3 regions of the Streptomyces sp. NPDC005181 genome follow, and region 1 is predicted to be linked to each of the others. Evidence: riboswitches for the same ligand, from Rfam matches in the RefSeq annotation. Region 1 holds a riboswitch; each other region holds the start of a gene.

The links. Region 1 has a riboswitch for cyclic di-AMP ahead of ABZV38_RS11785 (M23 family metallopeptidase). Riboswitches for the same ligand answer to the same signal wherever they lie in the genome.
Region 2: it holds a riboswitch for cyclic di-AMP, as region 1 does, so the genes downstream of both, ABZV38_RS09235 (transglycosylase family protein) here and ABZV38_RS11785 (M23 family metallopeptidase) in region 1, are expected to answer to the same signal.
Region 3: it holds a riboswitch for cyclic di-AMP, as region 1 does, so the genes downstream of both, ABZV38_RS15565 (M23 family metallopeptidase) here and ABZV38_RS11785 (M23 family metallopeptidase) in region 1, are expected to answer to the same signal.

Annotation. Positions count from the first base shown of each region.
Region 1 covers NZ_JBEXID010000013.1:22,793-29,240, reverse strand. The annotation lists gene ABZV38_RS11800 (DNA topoisomerase IV subunit A) at 1-787, opposite strand, end outside; gene ABZV38_RS11795 (pitrilysin family protein) at 1,012-2,391, shown strand; gene ABZV38_RS11790 (pitrilysin family protein) at 2,418-3,800, shown strand; cyclic di-AMP (ydaO/yuaA leader) riboswitch at 4,009-4,179, shown strand; gene ABZV38_RS11785 (M23 family metallopeptidase) at 4,192-5,034, shown strand; gene ABZV38_RS11780 (GntR family transcriptional regulator) at 5,249-5,965, shown strand; gene ABZV38_RS11775 (HPr family phosphocarrier protein) at 6,185-6,448, opposite strand, start outside.
Region 2 covers NZ_JBEXID010000009.1:80,796-87,243, reverse strand. The annotation lists gene ABZV38_RS09260 (NAD(P)/FAD-dependent oxidoreductase) at 1-634, opposite strand, end outside; gene ABZV38_RS09255 (Ppx/GppA phosphatase family protein) at 1,099-2,040, opposite strand; gene ABZV38_RS09250 (DUF501 domain-containing protein) at 2,087-2,644, opposite strand; gene ABZV38_RS09245 (septum formation initiator family protein) at 2,715-3,185, opposite strand; gene eno (phosphopyruvate hydratase) at 3,288-4,568, opposite strand; gene ABZV38_RS09235 (transglycosylase family protein) at 4,851-5,549, opposite strand; cyclic di-AMP (ydaO/yuaA leader) riboswitch at 5,553-5,723, opposite strand; gene ABZV38_RS09230 (transglycosylase family protein) at 6,024-6,448, opposite strand, start outside.
Region 3 covers NZ_JBEXID010000019.1:90,669-97,116, forward strand. The annotation lists tRNA gene ABZV38_RS15555 (tRNA-Met) at 8-81, shown strand; gene ABZV38_RS15560 (PP2C family protein-serine/threonine phosphatase) at 440-1,534, shown strand; cyclic di-AMP (ydaO/yuaA leader) riboswitch at 1,783-1,935, shown strand; gene ABZV38_RS15565 (M23 family metallopeptidase) at 1,947-3,065, shown strand; partial or broken gene ABZV38_RS15570 (aldo/keto reductase) at 3,265-4,209, shown strand; gene ABZV38_RS15575 (PrsW family intramembrane metalloprotease) at 4,214-5,809, opposite strand; gene trmB (tRNA (guanosine(46)-N7)-methyltransferase TrmB) at 5,900-6,448, opposite strand, start outside.

The DNA.
Region 1 (6,448 bases):
TGGCGTCCTCCACGGAGACGGTCGCACGGATCTTGAACGTGCCGCGGCCGGACGCGTATGCGTCCTTGATGCCGCCGAGGCCCACGATCCGGCCCCCGGTCGGCAGATCCGGCCCGGGAACGAACCGCATCAGGGTGTCCAGGTCCGCACCCGGATGCCTGATCAGATGGCGGGCGGCGGCGATGACCTCGCCCAGGTTGTGCGGCGGCATATTGGTCGCCATGCCCACTGCGATCCCGGACGAGCCATTGACCAGGAGGTTCGGATACGCGGCCGGAAGGACGACCGGCTCCTGCTCCTGACCGTCGTAGTTCGACTGGAAACCGACGGTGTCCTCGTCGATCGACTCCGTCATCAGCGACGTGGCGTCGGCCATCCGGCACTCGGTGTACCGCATGGCGGCCGGCGGGTCGTCGTTTCCGAGCGAGCCGAAGTTGCCGTGTCCGTCGACGAGGGGGAGCCGCATCGAGAACGGCTGCGCCATCCGCACCAGCGCGTCGTAGATCGACGCGTCACCGTGCGGGTGCAACTTGCCCATGACCTCGCCGACGACACGGGCACACTTCACGTAGCCGCGGTCGGGGCGCAGCCCCATCTCGTTCATCTGGTACACGATGCGGCGGTGCACCGGCTTCATGCCGTCGCGGGCGTCCGGCAGGGCCCGTGAGTAGATCACCGAGTACGCGTACTCGAGGAAGGAGCCCTGCATTTCGTCGACGACGTCGATGTCGAGGATCTTCTCCTCGAAGTCGTCCGGCGGCGGGGTCTTCGTACTGCGGCGGGCCATCGCTGCTGCGACTCCTTCACAGATCTGTTCGGGCAACCTCTGGTTCTGACGCGGACCATTGTGGACCGCCGCACTGACAACGCCGACCTCGACCCGTCCCTAGGGGCTGTCCGGCGCTCTTTCACGCGAACTTCCGCGGCACGGGAACTTCGCCAGGTGTCGGTCCGCTTGCTTACAGTGGCAGGTCTCGCAGGAAATTCAGTATCGCGATCGAAGGGACGTACATGCCCATGGGTCACACGGCCACAGCCCAGGCCGGCTCCGGCGGCTTGACAGCGACCGAGCACCGTCTGGCCAACGGCCTGCGCGTGGTGCTCTCCGAGGACCATCTGACCCCGGTCGCCGCGGTGTGCCTCTGGTACGACGTCGGTTCGCGCCACGAGGTCAAGGGGCGCACGGGTCTGGCTCACCTCTTCGAGCACCTGATGTTCCAGGGCTCCGGACAGGTCAAGGGGAACGGACACTTCGAGCTGGTGCAGGGGGCGGGCGGTTCCCTCAACGGGACCACCAGCTTCGAACGGACCAACTACTTCGAGACGATGCCCACGCACCAGCTGGAGCTGGCCCTGTGGCTCGAGGCCGACCGGATGGGCTCACTGCTCGCCGCGCTCGACGACGAGTCCATGGAGAACCAGCGGGATGTCGTCAAGAACGAGCGCCGTCAGCGCTACGACAACGTGCCGTACGGCACGGCGTTCGAGAAGCTGACCGCCCTCGTGTACCCGGAGGGCCATCCGTACCACCACACTCCTATCGGCTCGATGGCCGACCTGGACGCCGCGACGCTCGAAGACGCGCGCACCTTCTTCCGTACGTACTACGCGCCCAACAACGCGGTGTTGTCCGTCGTCGGCGACATCGACCCCGAGCAGACGCTCGCCTGGATCGAGAAGTACTTCGGCTCCATCCCGTCCCACGACGGCAAGCAGCCGCCGCGCGACGGCGCGCTCCCCGAGATCGTCGGCGAGCAGCTGCGCGAAGAGGTCCGTGAGGAGGTCCCGGCGCGGGCGCTGATGGCCGCCTACCGGCTGCCGCACGACGGCACCCGGGAGTGCGACGCCGCCGACCTGGCGCTGACCGTGCTGGGCGGCGGCGAGTCCTCCCGGCTGCACAACCGTCTGGTCCGCCGCGACCGGACGGCGGTGGCGGCCGGATTCGGGCTGCTGCGGCTGGCCGGTGCGCCCTCGCTCGGCTGGCTGGACGTGAAGACGTCCGGCGGGGTCGAGGTGGCGCAGATCGAGACCGCGGTCGACGAGGAGCTGGCCCGGTTCGCGGCCGAGGGGCCGACACCCGAGGAAATGGAGCGCGCCCAGGCCCAGTTGGAGCGCGAGTGGCTGGACCGGCTCGGTACGGTCGCGGGCCGCGCCGACGAACTGTGCCGGTTCGCCGTGCTGTTCGGCGACCCGCAGCTCGCCCTGACCGCCGTCCAGCGGGTGCTCGACGTCACCGCGGAAGAGGTCCAGGCGGCTGCCAGTGCCCAGCTGCGCCCCGACAACCGGGCAGTGCTCGTCTACGAGCCGGTCGAGCCGGCCGAGTCCACCGCTGGGGCGGCCGCCGACGAGACGGACGCCGACACCGACGCGCACGAAGGGGCGGACAAGTGACCGACGCTGCCGCGACTGGAGTATCGATGGAGTACCACCCGCAGCCGACCCCCGGAACGGCCAGGCCCTGGGCCTTTCCCGCACCCGAGCGCGGCGCCCTGCCCAATGGGCTCACGGTGCTGCGCTGCCACCGTCCCGGCCAGCAGGTCGTCGCGGTCGAGATCTACCTCGACGCCCCGCTGGACGCCGAGCCCGAGGGCCTCGACGGCCTGGCCACGATCATGGCGCGGGCGCTGTCCGAGGGCACCGACAAGCGCTCCGCGGAGGAGTTCGCAGCCGAGCTGGAGCGCTGCGGGGCCACCCTTGACGCGCACGCCGACCACCCCGGCGTGCGGGTCTCCCTCGAGGTCCCGGCCTCCCGGCTGGCCAAGGCGCTCGGTCTGGTCGCCGAGGCGCTGCGGGCACCCGCGTTCGCCGACAGTGAGGTCGAGCGGCTGGTACGCAACCGGCTCGACGAGATCCCGCACGAGCAGGCCAACCCGGCCCGCCGTGCCGCCAAGCAGCTCTCCAAGGAGCTCTTCCCGGCCACCGCGCGGATGTCGCGCCCGCGCCAGGGCACCGAGGAGACGGTGGAGCGGGTCGACTCCGCGGCCGTCCGCAGCTTCTACGAGGCCCATGTCCGGCCGTCCACCGCGACCGCCGTGGTCGTCGGTGACCTCACGGGCATCGACCTGGACGCGTTGCTCGCCGACACCGTCGGCGACTGGTCCGGGAACACCGCCGAGCCCCGGCCGGTCCCGCCGATCACCGCCGACGACACCGGCCGGGTAGTCATCGTCGACCGTCCAGGAGCCGTGCAGACGCAGCTGCTGATCGGCCGCATCGGTGCCGACCGGCACGACAGCGTGTGGCCGGCCCAGGTCCTCGGCACGTACTGCCTGGGCGGCACGCTCACCTCCCGGCTGGACCGGGTGCTGCGCGAGGAGAAGGGCTACACCTACGGCGTACGGGCCTTCGCGCAGGTTCTGCGGTCGTCGGCGCCGGACTCCGCCTCCGGGGCGACGGGCGCCGCGATGCTGGCCATCAGCGGCTCGGTGGACACGGAGTCCACCGGACCGGCGCTCGATGACCTGTGGACGGTCCTGCGGACGCTGGCGGCCGAGGGCCTGACCGACGCCGAGCGCGAGACGGCCGTGCAGAACCTCGTGGGTGTCGCCCCGCTGAAGTTCGAGACGGCGGCCTCCGTCGCGGGCACGCTCGCCGATCAGGTCGAGCAGCACCTCCCGGACGACTACCAGGCGCAGCTGTACGCCCGCCTCGCCGAGACCGGCACGGTCGAGGCGACCGCGGCGGTGGTCAGCGCCTTCCCGGTGGACCGTCTGGTCACGATCCTCGTCGGCGACGCCGCGCAGATCGAGGAGCCGGTCCGGGCGCTGGGCATCGGAGAGGTGTCGGTCGTCAGCAGCTGACGCATCAAATAACCGCATAAAGGGACATAGGGAGACCCCCGTGAGTCGCTTCTCGCAGGGGTCTTCCCTTTTGTCCGATTTAGGACAGAAGTTGCGTATATGCCCTGTGGGATGTGCTACAAAACGCCCTGTCCGTTTGGTGAATGAAAGTGCCCCCGCCTAGCGTCGGCATCGCTGCCCGTCACTCGTATGCCGCATCCGCGGCGCCGGTCAGCCATCGCCGAGTCCCCGTCAGGCGCGAGCCTGGGGAGCCGGGGACCCATGCAGTCCCTGGGGTGAATCGGATGCCTGCGCGCCTCTTGTGGGGCTCGCGGATCCGTAGGAGACCTTCCTGCTCCGAACCCGTCAGCTAACCCGGTAGGCGAGAAGGAAGGAAAGGACCACCCACTTCATGGCGTTCACCCGCCCCACCGGGAAGCACCGTGCCCCGAGCCGTCTGACGCGCAAGAGCGCGCAGATCGCCGGCATCGCAGCTCTGGCCACCACCGGCGTCATCGGTGGGCTGGCCTCTCCGGCTCTCGCCGCCGGCGCCGAAGCCCCCTCTGTCAGCGAGATCGGCCTGAACCAGGTCATCGCCATCGAGGGCACCCTCGCCGACCAGGTTGCCACCCAGGCCGACGTGCAGATGCGCCAGGCCGAGGTCGCAGCCAAGGCGAAGGCCCAGGCGGCCGCCAAGGCCAAGGCCGCCGCCAAGGCGAAGGCAGAAGCGAACGCCAAGGCAGCAGCGAAGGCCAAGGCAGCAGCCAAGGCCAAGGCCGAAGCCCGCGCCAAGGCGGCCCGTGACGCCAAGGCGCGCGCCGCCCGGTCCGCCGAGCGCACCCGCCTGGGCTTCTTCCAGCTCCCGGTCGCCGGTTCCTACGTCACCACCGGCTACAAGTCCAGCGGCTCCCTCTGGTCCTCCGGCAGCCACTCGGGCATCGACTTCCACGCTCCCTCCGGCAGCTCCGTCGTCGCCGTCGGCGCCGGCACGGTCGTCGAGGCCGGCTGGGGCGGCGCGTACGGCAACAACATCGTGCTCCGGATGACGGACGGCACGTACACCCAGTACGGCCACCTCTCGTCGATCGGCGTGTCGGTCGGCCAGAGCGTCGGCGCGGGCCAGCGGATCGGGTTCTCCGGCTCGACCGGCAACTCCACAGGACCGCACCTCCACTTCGAGGCCCGGACCACGCCGTCGTACGGCTCCGACATGGACCCCGTCGCGTACCTGCGCGCCCACGGCGTCAACGTCTGACCGACGCAGCACCTCCCGAAGGCCCCGGCGCGGGAAGCCGGGGCCTTCGTCGTACCCGGACCGCCCCCGTCGGGGGCGCTTGCCGAACCGTCTTCGGACCAAAAGATATTCATGGATTTCGGCCCGGCATCGGAAATGCGGTCGCATTGCAATAGAGTCACAGAACAGGCGTCGGTCGGCCGCGTTTCGCGGGGATTAAGGCGGAGGTTCGGACATGCGCATTCCGGCGCATTCGGTATGCACGGCAATCCGTGACGACATCGTCTCCGGTGTCTTCGAACGCGGCAGCAGACTCACCGAGGAACTGCTCGCACGCCGTTACGGGGTCTCCCGTGTCCCTGTTCGGGAAGCGCTGCGCACCCTGGAGTCCGAGGGTTTCGTGGTCACCCGCCGGCACGCCGGCGCCTGTGTCGCCGAGCCGACCGAGGAGGAGGCTGCCGACCTGCTGGAGGTCCGGATGCTGTTGGAGCCGCTGGGTGCGGCCCGCGCCGCGCAGCGCCGCACCGAGGCACACCTCAAAGTCCTCCGCGGCCTGGTCAGGCTCGGTCAGGAGCGGGCCAGGCGGGGTGAAGGGGAGGATCTCCGCTCGCTGGGCGGCTGGTTCCACGAGACGCTCGCCCAGGCCTCCGGCAGTCCCGGGCTCATCGCGCTGCTCACCCAGCTCCGGCACAAGATCGCCTGGATGTACGCGGTCGAGCAGCCGGCCCGCCCCGCCGATTCCTGGGCCGAGCACGGGGCCATCGTGGACGCAGTCGCACGCGGTGACGCGGAACGGGCCAGGGGGCTGGCCGCGCAGCACGCCGAGCGGGCCACCGCCGCGCACCGGCTGCGGCGCGCGGACCGCACCCCGGGCCGCGCGCCCGCCCCGCCGCGGCCAGGCCGGGTGAGGACTTCGCAACATGTCGTAAACACCACGAGCGGCCGTCATTAACACATGCGCCGTATACAAAGAGATGTAATTCGGCGGGGCTTTGTTTCGGCTGCCCAAATTCGCTCCGGAGTGGTCCCGAAAACCGGCTCGGGAGTGGACGGGATCGGTCCTGAGATCGGTGCAGTTCGTGAAAACGAAAGAGCCGCGGCCCCCCGTCAAAGGTGCCGCGGCTCTGCCGCAGGAATACTTCCGGCCGGAACAGGCCGGACAGGTCCGGAATCAGACGGTCTCCGGGAGTTCGTCGAGCCCCTCGGCGACCAGCCTCGCCAGTCGGTCGAGCGCGGCCTCGGAGTCGTCCGCCTCGGACGAGAGAACGATCTCCTCGCCGCCCTGCGCGCCGAGGCCGAGCACCGCGAGCATGGAAGCGGCGTTCACCGGGCTGCCGTCGGCCTTGGAGATGGTCACGGGGACGCCGGACGCCGTGGCGGCACGGACGAAGATGGAAGCGGGGCGGGCGTGGAGGCCCTCGACCCAACCGACATT
Region 2 (6,448 bases), on a different contig from region 1:
TGTCGGCGGCGTCGACGAGGATGAAGCGCATGTCCTCGCGCTTCACGCTCGTGTAGTACTTCGCCGCGTCGCGGGCCATGTCCTCGACCTCGCCGATGGTCTCCGCACCGGCGAAGCCGCCGCCCACGAAGACGAACGTCAACGCCTTGCGGCGGACGTCCTCATCGGTCGTCGAGTCGGCCTTGTCCAGCTGCTCGAGAACGTGGTTACGCAGGCCGATGGCCTCCTCGATGCCCTTCATACCGATGCCCTGTTCGGCCAGGCCGGGGATCGGGAAGGTGCGAGAGACCGCGCCCAACGCGACGACCAGGTAGTCGAAGGGCAGCTCGTAGGCCTCGCCGACGAGCGGCGCGACCGTGGCGACCTTGCGGTCCTGATCGATGGTGGTGACCCGACCGGTCAGAACCTCCGCCTTCGGCAGCACGCGTCGCAACGGGACGACGACATGCCGCGGGGAGATGCTGCCGGCGGCGGCTTCGGGGAGGAAGGGCTGGTACGTCATGTACGAGCGCGGGTCGACAACCGTGACGGTCGCCTCTCCGTAGCGCATCTTCTTCAGAATGCGTCGAGCTGCGTACAGGCCTACGTACCCACCGCCTACTACGAGGATCCTGGGACGCTCCGTGGTGCTCATGCCATCGAGTATCCACCCCACCCGGGGGGCACGCTCGTGAGCCCCTTCACAAGGTATTCCCCACCCTCTGCTACACTTCGCCGCCCACGTGACCGAGGTCATGACAGCGCGAGGGAACCACCGCGCCGTGGCGAACGTTGTTCACCGCTTGTGAGCAGGCCCTTGAGCCCCGCGAGCGGAGTGAACCACCCCCTTCGCCCGCCCCCCTGAAACACACCCGGAACCGTCCCGCATGCGCCGCCGGCGGGCCCGTCGGCGGCCCTGGAAGCCCGTACGGAGCAGAAGTATGGCCCGGAGCGCCGAATTCCTTGTGAAGAAGTTCACGAACTTCGTCGCGGCGTGTCCGCGGAGGGGATCCGCGAGGAGTCCACGAGGAGCCGATGCAGGCTCAAAGGTGCAGGCGGGAGTGCGCGTGAGCGGGATTGTGGCCGCGCTCATCCGCACTCCTCCCCGGCCGCGTTCGCCTAGGCGATCGACCAGCCGATGCCGTCAAGAATGTCGTGCTCGCTGACGACGACCTCGCGGGCCCCGGTCCGCTGCATCACGGCCAGCAGGACGAGCGCCCCGGAGGTGATCACATCGACGCGTCCCGGGTGCATCGCGGGGATCGCGGCGCGCTCGGCGTGCGTCGAGGTGACGAGCCGCCCGGTGATCTCCTGGACCTGCTCGAAGGAGATCCGGGAGTGGTGGATCGCTTCGGAGTCGTACTCCTGCAGTCCCAGCGCGATCGCGGCCACGGTGGTGACGGTGCCGGCGAGGCCGACGAGCGTGGCGGCCTCGGTGAGCGGGACGCTCTCCTCGGCGAGGTCCAGGGCGGCGTCGATGTCCGCGCGGATCGCGGTGATCTGACCCGGTGTAGGCGGATCGGTGACGAAACCGTCGCGTACGAGGTGGCGCTCCGTCATCCGTACGCAGCCGATGTCGACGGACCGCGCGGCCAGGACCCGGTCGTCGCCGACGACGAACTCGGTGGAACCGCCGCCGATGTCCACCACCAGATACGGCTTGGCGAGATGGTCGCGGCCCGCGAGCTCCTTGGTGGCGCCCTCGAAGGAGAACTCCGCCTCCTGGTCGCCGCTGATCACCTCGGGCTCGACGCCGAGGATGTCCAGCACGCCGCGGACGAACTCGTCCCTGTTCTCCGCGTCGCGGGAGGCGGAGGTGGCGACGAACCGGAGTTTCTCCGCGCCGTGCTCCTTGATGACGGCCCCGTACCGGCGGCAGGCGGCGAAGGTCCGCTCCAGCGCGTCGGGGGCGAGCCGGCCTGTGCGGTCCACGCCCTGCCCGAGCCGGACGATCTCCATCCGCCGGTCGAGCTCGATGAGTTCACCGGTGGCGGGGTCGGCGTCGGCGACGAGCAGTCGGATGGAGTTGGTTCCGCAGTCGATGGCGGCAACGCGGGTCATGGACTCTCCTGTCGTGATACCGGGGTTCCGCCCCGGACCCTGGTGCTCAATCGCCGGACGGGCTTGCTGTGCCGGACTCGGCCGCGGGTTCGCACGGCGTCACACACGGACCCTTGCGCCACCACTCCGGCAGCATCGCAATCGCCTCGTCCCCCAGCGGATTCACGCCCGGACCCGCCGCCAGCGAGTGCCCGACCAGCACATGCAGGCACTTCACCCGGTCCGGCATGCCCCCCGCACTGGGGAAGCCCTCCAGCACCTCGATCGCGTCGCGCCGGGCGATGTAGTCCTCGTGCGCGTTGCGGTACGCAGCCGCCAGCTCCGGGTCCGCGGCCAGACGCTCCGTCATCTCCTTCATCACGCCGTTCGCCTCCAGCGTGCCGATCGCGGACGCCGCGCGCGGGCACGTCAGGTAGTACGTCGTCGGGAACGGCGTACCGTCCTCCAGCCGGGGCTGCGTCTCGACCACGTCCGGGTTGCCGCACGGGCAGCGGTGCGCGATCGCGCGCAGCCCGCGCGGCGGGCGGCCGAGCTGCTGCTGGAACGCGGCGATGTCCGCCTCGGTGGGCGTGGTGGATTCGGTCTGGGGAGGGGGCGTTTCCATGCCTGCCTTGGTTCTACTCGGGATGCTGAACTGCGGTTCCGCAGAGGAATAAGAGGAAAAGGAGAAGAGGTCAGTCGCGGTCGGCGGAGTCCACGCCGTCCCACAGGTTCGAGTGCCACGGCCGGTCGGTCTCCTCCGACCCTCCGCTGCGCTCCCTGGCCGCGTCCGGGTCGACCACCGTGTAACCGGTCTCCCCGGGACGGACGTAGTGCAGGTGCTCCCGGGCCAGCCGCCGGATGTACGCGTCGTCCTGGAGGCGCGCCTTCTCGTCGCGCAGCTCCTCGGTGCGTGCCTCCGCCTCCTGCGCCAGCCGCTCCTGGTCGGCGATCTCGTCGCGCTGCGACACGTACTGCCGCATCGGGTACGCGAGCGCCACCACCAGGGAGCAGACGACAAGGGCGAGGAACGCGGCCCGGCCGGTGAGCCGGGAGCGGCGGGCCTGGCGACGGTTCTGGGACCGGTAGACGCGGGCGGCGGTCTGCTCTCCGAGCAGCCGCAGCCGGGTCGCGGTGGAGAACCGGTCCCGCTCCTTCGCGGCCATGTCTCCGCCTCCCCACTACGCACGTCCGTCCCCGCACACGGTACGGGACCGAGTGCGGGGACGGACGGAGGCCGGGGCCTTCGGCCCGTGACGGGCCTGCGATCAGCCCTTGAAGCGCGGGAACGCGGAACGGCCCGCGTACACCGCCGCGTCGTCGAGGATCTCCTCGATGCGCAGCAGCTGGTTGTACTTGGCGACACGGTCCGAGCGGGCCGGGGCGCCGGTCTTGATCTGGCCGCAGTTCACCGCGACGGCGAGGTCGGCGATGGTGACGTCCTCGGTCTCGCCGGAGCGGTGGGACATCATGCACTTGAAGCCGTTGCGCTGCGCCAGCTCGACGGCGTCCAGGGTCTCGGTCAGCGAACCGATCTGGTTGACCTTGACGAGCAGGGCGTTGGCGGAGCCCTCCTCGATGCCACGGGCCAGGCGCTCCGGGTTGGTGACGAACAGGTCGTCGCCGACGATCTGGACCTTGGCGCCGAGCTTCTGGGTGATGACGTTCCAGCCGGCCCAGTCGTCCTCGTACAGCGGGTCCTCGATGGAGACCAGCGGGTACGCGGAGACGAGCTCCTCGTAGTACTCGGTCATCTCGGCGGCCGAGCGGGACTTGCCCTCGAACTCGTACTTGCCGTCCTTGTAGAACTCCGAGGCGGCGACGTCGAGAGCGAGCGCGATGTCCTTGCCCGGGGCGTAACCGGCCTCCTTGATGGCCTCGAGGATGAGGTCCAGGGCGGCGCGGTTCGACTCCAGGTTCGGCGCGAAGCCGCCCTCGTCGCCGAGACCGGTCGACAGGCCCTTGGTCTTCAGGACCTTCTTCAGCGTGTGGTAGACCTCGGCGCCCCAGCGCAGGGCCTCGGAGAAGGACTCCGCGCCGATCGGGGCGATCATGAACTCCTGGATGTCCACGTTGGAGTCGGCGTGCGACCCACCGTTGAGGATGTTCATCATCGGGACGGGCAGCAGGTGCGCGTTCGGGCCACCGAGGTAGCGGAACAGCGGCAGGTCCGAGGCTTCGGAGGCGGCGTGCGCGACGGCCAGCGAGACGCCGAGGATGGCGTTGGCCCCGAGCGAGCCCTTGTTCTCGGTGGCGTCCAGGTCGAACATGGCCTGGTCGATCAGCCGCTGCTCGGTCGCGTCGTAGCCGACGAGCTCCGGGCCGATCTGCTCGATCACGGCGAGGACGGCCTTCTCGACGCCCTTGCCGTGGTAGCGGTTGGGGTCACCGTCGCGAAGCTCAATGGCCTCGAACGCACCGGTGGAGGCGCCGGACGGAACAGCAGCACGGCCGGTGCTGCCGTCGTCGAGGCCAACCTCGACCTCGACCGTGGGGTTTCCGCGGGAGTCGAGGATTTCCCGGGCTACGACGACGTCGATGGACGGCACGAGGCATCTCCTTCTGGGATATGACGCTGGTGGTGCAGGGTCGCTTTGGCCTTGCGCCAAGAGCCTAACCGCCTTGGCCCACTGTGTTCGGCGACCGCCCGCCTCCTGGGACGAAAAAGGACCCAAGGGCACCCCTAGACGGGCAAATGTCCAGAAATCTACTGAGCAGTAACTACAACAGTTGAACAGTGAGCGCAAAAACCCCGACCCGGCACGTACGGGGGAATCCGCGCCGGGTCGGGGTGCTCAGGGAGGAGAGAGCCTTTTCTGCTGAGGCTCGTCCTACTTCGTCAGGTGGAGCTGCTGACCCGGGAAGATCAGGTCGGCGTCCTTGACGATGTTCTTGTTCAGCTTGAACAGCTGCTGCCAGCCGCCCTTCACCTTGTGCGCCTCGGCGATCTCGCTGAGCGAGTCGCCGGCCTTCACCTTGTACTCGCCGTCGCCCTTCGCGACCTTCTGGCCCGTCGGCGTGGTGACGGTCTTCGCGACCTCGGGGGCGGTGCCGCGGTCCGAGCGGGAGGCGGTGGGGGCCTCGGTGTGCTCGGCCGGCTTCGGCGCGGCCGGCTTCACGGCGGCGGAGCCGGTGTCGACGCCCGGGTCGACACCGTCGTTGGTCAGGTTGCCGGCGCCGGCGCAGGCCCAGGCACCCGGACCCTGCATGTCGAGGAGCTTCTCGGCGGTGGCGATCTGCTGGGCCTTGGTGGCCAGGTCAGCCCGCGGGGCGTACTGCGTACCACCGGCGGCAGCCCAGCTGGACTGCGAGAACTGCAGGCCGCCGTAGTAGCCGTTGCCGGTGTTGATGGACCAGTTGCCACCGGACTCGCACTGGGCGACGGCGTCCCACGTGGCGACGGAGGCGGCGGAAGCGCCCGTGGCACCCATCAGGGGAACGGCGATGGCGGCACCGGCAACACCCGCGAGCGTGGCGACACGGACGGCCTTGGACGGGCGGCGGTGCTTGCCCTTGCTGTTCAGCAGCATGGAACTTCTCCTCACCGACGCCTACGAGGTGAGCTGTCGGGTTCGGGCCAAGTGAGTTGCCCGGTCGCACGTCCTAGCGCACGACTTCACCCCAAGCCGGTCCTGACGGTCCTTCGACCATCGGGCCCGGCGCTTACCTGGGTCCCCCGCTCCTGCCTACGGCGCTTTACGCGTCTGTTCCCTTCGACCGACGGCAGGATTCGGCGTGACGGTCGACGGGGCCCGCGGTGCGAGCAGTTCCGACCGTAAACACACACAACCCCTACATTCAAAGATGGACACGCCGGACAATCACCCCTTACTTGCATCCCGCCGACCCTCGTTTTCGCAGGTGGGGGGCGATGCGCGCGGACCCGGCAGGCGCGACACGTCAATTGACGCAAAGAGACCCATGTCTCACTTACACATAAGCGGACATAGGCCTCTGAACTACCCCGATTTTTGGGGTGTATTTAGCTGTTGATCAGACCGCTCTCACTCTGCTTTCACGCCAAGATCGAGGCTCTCGCCAGGCAGGATGAGGTCCGGGTCGTCGCCGACGGCAGCCTTGTTGGCCTCGTAGAGCGCGGGCCACCCGCCGGGGACCTTCTGTGCATCAGCAATCGCCCACAGGTTGTCGCCCGGCCGGACCGTGTACGCGCCGTCGGCCTCCTGGGCGCCCGTGTCGCGTCCCTCGCTGTTGCCGCGGGAGGCATGTCGGCCCGACTCGCGGTCATTGCCCGCGCCCGCACCCTGGCTCGCCTCGGGGGCCGGCGTGCCACGGTGCTTACCGCCCACCTCACCGCCCGAAGAGCCGGAGGAGCGGGACGAGTCGAACGAACCGGATGCATCCGACGCGTCGCTCGACGCCTCGCCGGAGGACTTACCCGACGACTTACCCGACGACTTGGCGGACGACT
Region 3 (6,448 bases), on a different contig from region 1:
TTACCGACGCGGGGTGGAGCAGCTCGGTAGCTCGCTGGGCTCATAACCCAGAGGTCGCAGGTTCAAATCCTGTCCCCGCTACTGAAGAATCAGGCCCGGCATGCAGAAAGCGTGCCGGGCCTGATTCGTGTTTTCCGTCGTCCCTTTGGCCGATGAGCAGTCGCCGCGCGACGCCGCTCCGGCAAACCTGGGAGGCGGGGCGCACGTCCTCAGCCGTGCGCGTGCAGGTCAGGACAGAGCCGTGCGCGTGCAGGTCAGGACAGAGCCGTGCGTGTACGGGGCAGGAGACCACAGGGCGCACCTGCCCAGGACAGCACAGGGCGCGCCGGGCAGGAGACCACAGGTGGGGATGGCGGAGAAACTGCGCGGGGGGCGGCTCAGGGGGCGGGACGTGGTCCGCGGCTGGGCCTGGTGGTTCGTCCGTGCGCTGCCGTTCCTGATGATCGTCGGCGGGCTGGTGTTCGACTACCTCAGCCCACCGCCCTTCACCGCAGTGCCGATGTTCGTGGCCGCTCCGCTGATCGCCGCACCGTTCTTCTCGCTGTTCAGCACCGTCCGGATCGGCATCGCCGCGGTTCTCTCGATCCTCGCGCTGCGGTTGTCCGGCAGCACGCTGCCGGCGGTCGTGCCGTCCATCGAACTCGTCACCGTGATCACGGTCGCTGTCCTCGCCGTCGTCATCAACCGGGTCGTACAGCGCGGCAACGAGCAGCTGGCTTCGGCGCGGGTCATCGCGGAGACCGCCATGCGGGCCGTGCTGCCGATCCCGGCCGAGCGGGTCGGGGGACTCCATGTCGCCGCGCGGTATGAGGCGGCCCAGGCGGACGAATTCGTCGGCGGTGACCTGTTCGCCGTGGCGGAGAGCCCGTACGGGGTGCGGCTCGTGGTCGGGGACGTGCGGGGCAAGGGGCTCGAAGCGGTCGCGACGGTGGCGGTGGTCATCGGCGCGTTCCGGGAGGCCGCCGAGCAGGAGGATTCGCTGGAGGGCGTGGCGCAGCGGCTGGAGCGGGCGCTGACGCGGGAGAGGCCGCGGCAGGGTGGGATCGATCCGGTCGAGGGGTTCGTCACCGCCGTGCTCGCCGAGATCCCGCCCGGTGCGGCCGAGGTGCGGATCGTCAACCGAGGCCACCCCGAGCCGCTGCTGCTCCACCTCGACGGCCAACTGGACGTGTTGGCGCCGACGGTGCCCGCGCTGCCGCTCGGCATGGACCTGGGGGCGTGGACGGACCGGGCCGACGTATGGGAGCTGGCCGCCGGGACGACGCTGCTCGCCTACACGGACGGACTCACCGAGGCGCGCGACACCCAAGGAGATTTCTACGATCCGGCGGCCCGGCTGCGCGGGCGGATCTTCCCCGCGCCCGAGGCGCTGCTGTCCGCGCTGGCCGACGACGTACGGCTGCACACCGGCGGCAGGTCCACCGACGACATGGCGCTGCTCGCGGTCGCACGTCCCGCGCAGGGGCAGCCGGAGCGGCGCAGGACTGTGAAGATCGTGGGCCGGGACGCGAGTGAGGAAGAGCTGAGCCGGTGAAGGGGCTCCACACGGGCGATGCCACCGTGCGTAACCGAAAGGCCCCGCTCCGCATAACATTTGACGCAACGTCAGAAACCGGGTAGTGGCTGAGGAGCGGTCAACTCGCCCTTTCCGCCCGATTGTGTCCCGTAAAGTCCAGGCCAAGGCCATGAACGATCAGTGGGAACGGCTTGGAATCGGACCCGTCTGTCTATTAACGTTCGATAACGCAGCGCGGTTGTCCCAGCCGTCGTCAGTGGCGGCACCGTGCGCGAGCGCCGAATTCCGCAAGGGAACCGGGGAACCACCTACATGGGGTGAATCGGACACCTGTGTCTCGCGAGAGGCAGAGGGATCCGTAGGAGACCTTCCTGCTCCGAACCCGTCAGCTAACCCGGTAGGCGAGAAGGAAGGAAAGGAGTGCGCCCCCGTGGCGTCCAACAAGCCTGCCCCCGAAGCCCCCTCCCGGTTCGGTTCCGCCTTCACGACCGAGTACGGAACCGAGCAGCGAACCGATTTCGGCGCCGAATTCACCACTGAGTTCGCGGCCGACGGTTCCGGTGAGACCGACCGGGCGTGGGAGGAATGGAATCCCACCGAGGAGTCCGTCCGCCCCGTACGCGGCAGGCACCGCGTCGTCAAGCAGCGCAACGGGCTCGCCCGCAGCTCCACGGTGCTCGGAGTCGGCGTCATCGCGGCCGTAGGTGCGGGCGGCATGGCCACCGCGCAGAGCAAGCCGCCGGTCTCCATCTCCCTTCCCGACTCACTCGCGGACAACCTCCCCGACGCCAAGTCCCTTCCCGGCGTGGGCGCCCTGTTCTCCGACGAGTCCGCCACCGACCAGGCGAAGTCCGCGGTCTCCGCCGCCCCGCTCACCAGCGCCGGCATCACCACCGCCGAGGCCGAGCAGGGCACCACCGACGCAGGCGAGGCGCTGCGCGCCCGCATCCTCCAGCAGGCCGAGCAGCAGCAGAACGCCGCCGACGCGGAGGCCAAGGCCGCCGAGGAGAAGGCCGCCGCGGAGAAGGCTGCCGCCGAGGCCAAGGCGAAGCAGGACGCCGCCGAGACCAAGGCCGCCGCCGCGAAGAAGAAGGCGGAGGAAGAGGCGAAGGCGAAGGCCGAGGCCGCACGGCTCGCCAAGCTCGCCGCCTCCTACGCCATCCCCACCTCCTCGTACACGATCACCTCGACCTTCGGCGAAGCCGGTTCGATGTGGTCCTCCGGCTACCACACCGGCCTCGACTTCGCGGCGCCGACCGGCACGCCGATCAAGGCCGTCCACACCGGCACCATCAAGTCGGCGGGATGGTCCGGTTCGTACGGCTACCGCACGGTCCTGGAGCTCGAGGACGGTACGGAGCTGTGGTTCTGCCACCAGTCGTCGATCGACGTCAGCGTCGGCCAGAAGGTCACCACCGGTGACACCATCGGCCGCGTCGGAGCCACCGGCAATGTGACCGGACCCCACCTCCACCTGGAGGTCCACACCCCGGACGGCTCGGGCATCGACCCGATGACCTGGCTGCGCGACAAGGGCCTCACCGTCTGAGTCCGCGCCGGTTCCCCGGCCCCTGAACCCCGGCAGTCCTGACGCTCACCCCCCGACGTCAGGGCTGCCGGTCTGCTGTCACCCGGTCCTTGCGATGCCGGTGCGGATGCCCGTGCAGAGGCCCCGGTGGATGCCCGTGCGGGGCCCTCCAGGTGCCCCCTGGACGGAATAGCGGGCGCGGCGGGTTCCGTTGATCCATTTGATTTCTCTCCGTAAGCTCGGCTCTTCCGACCTCCAGGTCTTCCCGCTCGCCCTCGGTGGCAATGCCTTCGGCTGGACCGCCGACGAGGCGCAGTCGTTCGCGGTACTCGATGCGTACGCCGCGGCGGGCGGCAACTTCCTCGACACCGCAGACGCGTACTCCGCCTGGGTCCCTGGCAACTAGGGCGGCGAGTCGGAGACGGTCATCGGCAAGTGGCTCGCCGCACGCTCCCGCCGTTCCGACATCCTCGTCGCCACCAAGGTGGGCTCCCACCCCGCGTACAAGGGGCTCTCCGCCACCACCATCAAGGCCGCGGCAGAGGAGTCGCTGCGTCGGCTGGGCACCGACCACATCGACCTCTACTACACGCACTTCGACGACGAGACCGTCCCGGTCGAGGAGATCATCACCGCCCTCGACCAGCTGGTGAAGGAGGGCAAGGTGCGCGAGATCGCCGCCTCCAACATCAGTCCGGAGCGGCTCCAGGCGTCCCTGGACTTCTCCGAGCGCGAGGGGCTCGCCCGTTACGTCGCCCTGCAGCCGCACTACAACCTCGTCTCCCGCGACACCTACGAGGGCGAACTCCAGGAGGTGGCCGCCCGCGCCGGGCTCGCCGCGGTCCCGTACTTCGCCCTCGCCTCGGGCTTCCTCACCGGCAAGTACCGTCCGGGCACGTCGGTGGAGAGCGCGCGGGCCGAGAAGGCCGGCCAGTATCTGGCGTCGGAGCGCGGACAGAAGGTCCTGGCCGCACTCGACAAGGTCGCCCAGGAGCGCGGCGCCGAGATCGCGACCGTCGCCCTGGCCTGGCTCGCCGCCCGTCCGACCGTCGCCGCGCCGATCGCCTCGGCCCGTACGGTCGAGCAGGTGCCCGCCCTGGTGGCCGTGGCCGACCTTCAGCTGACCGAGCAGGAACTGGCGGAGCTCACCGAGGCCTCCGCCTGAGCCCTCACCAGGAGCGCGGGGGTGGGCCGCTGCCGTACGGCGGCTGGGCATACGGCTGCTGGGCGTGGGGCGGCAGATACGGGTTCGGGCGGTAGCCGCCGTACTGCGGGTGCGGGGCCGGCCTCGCGGGTATGCAGCGGGGGCGCAGGCGGCCCGTTGCCTGCGCCGCGTACGTCAGTGCGGGGCCGGCCACTTCCCTGCGCTGCCAGAGGTGGTGCAGCAGCTCCAGCTCGCGCGCCACGAAGTCCGGGTCCGCGGCCCCGCGGCGGGCCCGGTGGCGCAGCAACGCCAGCGACGTCGCGAACGACTCGTACTCGGCGACCGCACGGGCCGCCGCTCTGCCGCGCGCCTTGGCCTGAGCCTTGGCATGGCTGCGGACCTGCGCCACGACCCGGCTGTTCCCGTACACCGGGGAGTGGGGTGGTGGGGGGCCGGGTGCGGGGTAGCCGTAGCCGGGGTTCGTGACTCCGTACGGGGTGCCGTACGGACGCGCGCTTCCGTACACACGCGCGTGCTGGTGGCGCGCCACGTCCCGGGCCATGCCGCGGGCCCGCATCGAGGAGAGCGCGAGCGGCTCGGCCGGGGTCAGCCAGCCGGCTGCCGCGTAGGCGGGCAGCTCGGTCTCCAGGGTGCGCAGCTCCCGCTGGCGTGACCAGATCACCAGCCAGGTGAGCAGCCCGAAGACCGGGACCATGAACACCCCGTACACGGCATAGAAGCCGAACGGGCCGAACGCCCCCGAGCCGTTCCACAGGGCGTGCATGCCCATCGCGAGGACCAGCCCGAGCAGCGGCAGCAGGATCCGGCGGATGCGGTGGCGCCGTGCGCTGAGCGCCGCGAATCCGAAACCCAGGCCGGTCAGCACGGTGAAGAGGGGATGCGCGAACGGCGTCATCACGACGCGTACGAAGAACGTCGCGGCGGTCACCGACGCGAAGCCCGAGGTGCCGATCTGCTGGTCCTCGCCGAAGGCGTTGCCCAGGTAGAGGATGTTCTCGGTGAAGGCGAAGCCCGTCGCGGTGAAGCCCGCGATGACGACGCCGTCGACGATGCCGCTGAAGTGGCGCCCTCGGAAGAGAAAGATCAGCAGGACGGCCGCGGCCTTCGCACTCTCCTCGACCACCGGTGCTATCACCGTGGCGCCGAGAGTGTCCGCGCTCGCCGGGTCGGCGGTGGCCGTCGCGATCCAGTGGGTCGCGAACGAATTCGCGATGATCGCGACCAGGGCGGCGGCGCACGCACCCCAGGCGAACGAGAACAGCAGATTCCGCCAGGACCACGGCTCGACCCGGTCCAGCCAGCGGAATGCCGCCATCAGCAGTGGTACGGGCAGCACGGCGAGGCCCAGACCGACGAGGAACCCCTCCGTACCCGTCTGATCGCGGACCAGGGCGAGGATCACCAGCCCGCAGAGCGCCAGCACGGTGAAGACCGCGCCGACGCGGAACGTCTTGCTCCGCCAGACCATGCCGACCCGGCGCGGCCGGTAGCGCCACTGGTCCCGCTCCGGCACGGCCGCCAGGATCTCGCCGACCCGCTGCTCCTGGAGAAGCGGGACGGCCGGCTGCGACTGTTGCTGCTGCACAGGCCCGTCGGACACCCATTGACCCTAACGAGAGGGACTGACAACTGACCATGGGGCGGCGGGGGATGTGTACCGACCTGTCAGGAAAATCAGCAGCTCAGCAGCTCAGCGGCGGGCGAACAGCAGGTCGTGCACGACATGGCCCTTGTCCAGGCCCTGTCCCTCGAACCGGGTCAGCGGACGGAACGCGGGCCGCGGTGCGTAGCCGCCGTCGGCCTGGGTGTTCTCGAAGTGGGGGTGGGCGGTCAGCACCTCCAGCATCTGCTCGGCGTACGGCTCCCAGTCGGTCGCACAGTGCAGCACGGCCCCCGGCTTCAGCCGCTGCGCCACCAGGTCGAGGAACTCCGGCTGGATCAGCCGCCGCTTGTGGTGGCGCTTCTTGGGCCACGGGTCGGGGAAGTACACCCGCAGCCCGTCGAGCGAGTCCGGCGGCAGCATCTCGCGCAGCAGGATGATCGCGTCACCGTTGGCCACCCGGATGTTGGACAGTCCGTTCCGGTCCGCGAGACCGAGCAGGTTGCCCTGGCCCGGGGTGTGCACGTCGACGGCGAGTATGCCGGTGCCCGGATCGCCGGCCGCCATCTGCGCGGTGGCCTCACCCATCCCGAAGCCGATCTCCAGCACGACCGGGAGCCCCTCGAACAGCTCCGGCAG